DNA from 2 places in the Brevundimonas sp. SORGH_AS_0993 genome. Region 1 is predicted to be linked to the other one. Evidence: predicted binding sites of a transcription regulator. Region 1 holds the regulator's gene; the other holds the start of a gene.

Evidence for each region. Region 1 encodes LexA, which represses DNA repair genes until DNA is damaged. Its sites were predicted from a motif close to ATGTTCNCNANNTGTTCT; they were not measured.
Region 2: the regulator LexA is predicted to act here: its motif matches at 1,231-1,248, upstream of QE389_RS01280 (ImuA family protein).

The regions. Positions count from the first base shown of each region.
Region 1 is NZ_JAUTAH010000001.1:539,454-541,839, forward strand. It holds gene QE389_RS02765 (ComEC/Rec2 family competence protein) at 1-1,090, shown strand, start outside; gene lexA (transcriptional repressor LexA) at 1,071-1,769, opposite strand; gene trpC (indole-3-glycerol phosphate synthase TrpC) at 1,891-2,386, opposite strand, start outside.
Region 2 is NZ_JAUTAH010000001.1:238,174-240,559, reverse strand. It holds gene QE389_RS01290 (Ku protein) at 1-805, opposite strand, end outside; gene QE389_RS01285 (DUF5961 family protein) at 890-1,126, opposite strand; gene QE389_RS01280 (ImuA family protein) at 1,274-2,032, shown strand; gene QE389_RS01275 (DNA polymerase Y family protein) at 1,947-2,386, shown strand, end outside.

The DNA.
Region 1 (2,386 bases):
TCGCCAGGCGGTGACGATGCACGGCCTGGCGGTCGCGGCCTTTGTGGTTCTGGCGCTTCAGCCCGAGGCCATCGTGACGCCGGGGTTTCAGATGTCCTTCGCGGCGACCGCCGCCCTGGTGGCCCTGGTCGAGGCCTGGCCGAAGCGCATGCGAGAGATTTCCGTGCCCTGGCCGATCGCGGCGGTGCAGCGTTTCGGCGGCTGGCTGACGGCGGCGGTGACGGCCAGCCTGGTGGCCGGCCTGGCGACCGGACCCTTCGCCATGCAGCATTTCAATCGAACGGCCGTCTATGGCCTGCTGGCCAATCTGGGCACGGCGCCGATCGCCGACTTCATCCTGATGCCGACCCTGGCCCTGGGGGCGGCGCTGGAGCCCCTGGGCCTGGGCGCGCCTTTTCTGGCCGTCGCAGGCTGGGGTGTGGAAGCGATGCTGGGCGTCGGCGGCTGGACGGCAGGCTTGCCCGGCGCCGTCCGCACCATCGCCAGCGCGCCCGACTACGTCCTGCCCATCGCCTTTCTGGGCGTGCTGTTCATCTGCCTGTGGCGCGGACGGTTGCGATGTCTGGGCGCGCCGTTCGCGGCGGCGGTTCTGCTGTGGCCCCGACCGGCTGCGCCGGATCTGTGGATCGGAGACGGCGGGACAAATGCGGCTTTCCGCCAGGCGGATGAGGCCGTGGTGGTCCGGCCCGGCGTGCGGGAGTTCGCCGTCGATCTTTGGTCCCGCCGACGCGGGCTTGAAATGACGGATAGGCCGCAGGATGGCTGGACCTGCGCCCGTTTCGCCTGTCGGCCGGACACATCGGCGTCAGGTCCCATAGCGCTGTGGTGGGGCAAGCGCAGCCCGGACGCCGATCAGATGGAGGCCCTGTGCCGTTCGGCGCCGGTCGTCAGTGTGCGGGCGGCCGTCCCGACCCTGCCGCCGGCTTGTGAGGGACGGTTGGTGCTGGACGGAATCGACTATGCCCGGGGCGGTGCGGTTGAACTGTGGAGGGAAGGGCAGGGCTGGAGGGCGGTCTGGACGACCCAGGCGCGGGGTCGGCGCCCGTGGACCCGCCAGCCCGATCCCGACGTCAGTGATAGCGGCGCATAAGGCCGACCAGACGACCCTGAACCTGGACCTGATCCGGTCCGAAGATGCGGGTTTCGTACAGGCGGTTCGCCGGCTCCAGCGCGATGGAGGCGCCCTTGCGACGCAGGCGTTTCAGCGTCGCTTCCTCGCCCTCGACCAGGGCTACGACGATTTCGCCATTGTTGGCCGTGTCGCCGCGCCGGATGACCACCAGATCGCCGTTCAGAATGCCGGCCTCGATCATGGAATCGCCTTCGATCTCCAGCAGATAGTGATCGCCCTTGCCCAGCAGGGATTCCGGCACGGGCAGGCGGTCCTGTTCGTGCTGGATGGCGGCGATGGGGGTGCCGGCGGCGATCTTGCCGAGCAGGGGCAGTTCGCGAATGTCGTTGGCGGGCGTGGCGACCGGCGCTGACAGAGCGGCGCCGCCTTCGATCACGTCGGGCTTGAAGCCGGCCCGACCGCGTGGCGCCCCGGCCGTGGCCTGTTCGGGCAATTTGGTGACTTCCAGCGCACGGGCGCGATGGGCCAGACGCCTGATGAAACCGCGCTCTTCCAGCGCCGTGATCAGGCGGTGGATGCCAGACTTGGACGCCAGGTCCAGCGCCTCCTTCATCTCGTCGAACGACGGGGAAACGCCCGTTTCCTGAATCCGTTCGTGAATGAACATCAGCAGTTCGTGCTGCTTGCGCGTGAGCATCGCCGGCCCCTCATGCGCCCGACCGACGAATCGGAACGGGCCGTGAACATTGACGATGTTCTGTAAGTGTTCCTTGCTAATGTCAACTTAACGGCAGTGTCGCCCGCCGTCAGGTCCGTTGTCAGGCGGCCAGCAGGCGACGGGTGGCCGTCTCGATATCGTCGTGGCGCATCAGGCTTTCACCGACCAGGATCGCCTGGGCGTGGGCGGCCGAAACGCGCTCGACATCCTCGGGCGTAAAGATGCCGCTTTCCGCGACCAGCAGCGCATGCACAGGGCTGAGCATCGACAGGCGCTCCGTAACCTCCAGGTCCACCTCAAAGGTCCGCAGCGACCGATTGTTGATCCCGACCAGGGCGTCCGTCCGATCCGAAACAAGGGCGCAGGCGCGGGCCATTTCGGTTTCGTCGTGCGTTTCGATCAGGGCGTCCATGCCGAACCGTTCTGCCTCGGACAGAAGTTCCCCCGCCAGCCCGTCGTCGATCATCGCCAGGATGATCAGGATGCAGTCGGCGCCCAGGGCGCGGCTTTCGGCCACCTGCCAGGGATCGACCAGAAAGTCCTTGCGTAGGCAGGGCAGGGCGACGGCGGACCGCGCCTGGGTCAGATAGGCGTCG
Region 2 (2,386 bases), 300 kb from region 1:
CGGCAGTCCGAGTTCGGCTGGTCCGCGGCGCGGCCGAGCCCTGCAGGCTGGCGCGCAGCGCCGCCATCAGGTCGCCGACCTGGGTGTCATCCGGCTCGGCGGAGCGCACCGGCGTTTGCCCCCGCTGCTTGGAGGCGATCAGCGCCTTGAGCGCCTCCTCGTAGCGATCGACGAACTGGTCCGGGTCGAAGGGCCCGGCCTGCTGTTCGATGATCCGGCGCGCGATATCGATCATGGCCGGGTCCGGCTGCTTTTCCGAAATGGCGCCGAAGACGTCGCGCGTGTCGCGCACCTCGCCGCGCGTCCGCAGCGAATAGGCGAGGATGCCCTTGTCGCGCGGCTCGAGCGCCAGCAGACGCTCTCGCGTCGAGAGGACGACGCGGCCCAAGGCGATCTTGCCCTCCGAGCGCATGGCCTCACGGATGACGCCGAAGGCCTCTTCGGCGATACCGCCGGCCGGGGCGAGGTAGTAGGGATTATCCCAATAGAGCCGATCGATTTCGTCCTCCGGGACGAAGCGTTCGATGTCGATCGTCTTGGTGCTTTCGAGCTTGACCGACTTGATCTCTTCGTCGGTCAGCAGAATGTATTCGTCCTTGGCGACCGCGTAGCCCTTCACCAGCGAGGACCGGTCGACAGGACCGGTGTCGGGGTCCGTCGTCACCATCTTGATCCGGTTGTTCGTCTCCGGATTGATCAGGTTGAAGTGCACTTCGCCGCCCGAACTGGTGGCGGTGTAAAGGGCGACCGGACAGGTCACGAGGGACAGGCGCAGGTGTCCCTGCCAGGTGGGCCGGTAGGCCATGGTCGACGTCTCCCTGCGGAGCCCGCATGGCCCCGCGCAGACTCGACTCAACACCGACGCAAGTGATTCGCTCCGACCGCCGGGTCAGTCGCAGGGCTCGGCGTGACCGTCTCCGAGATCGATGGTGAAGCAGTGCTCCTGGCCGTCGTCCAGGCCGGCGACGAAAACGCGGATATCGCCGTCGCCGTCCACCGGCGGCGTGTAGAGCTCGGTGTAGCCGACGGCGGCGGCCTCGTAGCTGCCCGCCTCGACGACATGCCCGTGGCCCCGGCCGACGCTGTCGGCCCAGGCGAAATATCGCTGCTGCTCAGGTTCAGTCATCGGATCTCCTCAGGCGTCAAACGCGAAAGCCGCCGGAAGGATTCATGGCGATTCGCGCGGGGATAAGGCGCCCGCGCCGTTGACTCCGCCGTGAAATGAGAACCAGAACGAAACACGAACATTAGAGACCTCGGAAAGGAGGCCGCCATGCACCCCCGGCCCGCCGCCGATCTCGCGGCGCTGCGCGCCCGTATCGAAACGCTGGAGGCCACCGGGCGGCCCCGCCCGGCGGTCCTGCCGTTCGGCGTGCCCGGCCTGGACGCAGCCCTTCCGCAGGGCGGCCTCGCGCTGGGTGCCCTGCACGAGGTGGCCGGCGGCGGCGACGGCGCGGTGGACGGCGCGGCGGCGGCACTGTTCGCCGCCGGAATCGCCGCCCGCCTGCCGGGCCAGGTGCTCTGGTGCGTCACGCGGCCCGATCTCTTCGCGCCCGCCCTGCGTCAGGTCGGGCTGGAGCCGGACCGGGTGCTGTATCTGGAGGCGGGAGACGAGAAGAGCCTGCTCGCCTGTTTCGAGGAGGGGCTGCGTCACGGCGGTTTGGGCGCCGTGGTCGCGGAGGTGGCGCGGCTGTCGATGACGGCGTCGCGCCGCCTCCAGCTTGCCGCCGAGGCCTCAGGCGTCACTGCTCTCGCGGTGCGGCGTTGGCGCCGGGCGGCGGAGGCTGCCGACTTCGGACAGCCGACGGCCGCGGCGACGCGCTGGCGGGTCACGCCCCAGCCGTCGTCCCCCCTGCCCGCCCCCGGGGTCGGTCGTCCCCGCTGGTTCGTCGAACTGATCCGTTGCCGCGCCGGCGACTGCGCCGATTTCTCCCTGGAAGCCTGTGATGAAAAGGGTCGTCTCGCTCTACCTGCCGAACTGGCCGATCGATCGGCTGCGCCGGCGGCTGGGCGACGCCGCGCCGCCGCCTGAGGCCCCGATCGTGCTGGTGGGCCGCGACCGACGGCGTCGCATCGTCACCGCCTGCAATCCGGCCGCCCGCGCGCTCGGCCTCCGGCCCAGCATGGCCGCGACCCAGGCCCACGCCCTCGTCCCCGGGCTCGCGCCCTTCGACGCGGACTTGGCGGGCGATGACGAGGCCCTCGACCGCCTCGCCCTGTGGGCGCTGAAACACTACGCCCCGATCTGCGCGGCCGACGCTCCGGACGGCTTGGCCATCGACGCCACGGGCGCGGCTCACCTCAAGGGCGGCGAGCGCGGCCTGCTCGCTGATATGGAGGCACGGCTCGCCGCCGTCGGCGTCCAGGCGCGCGCCGTCATCGCCCC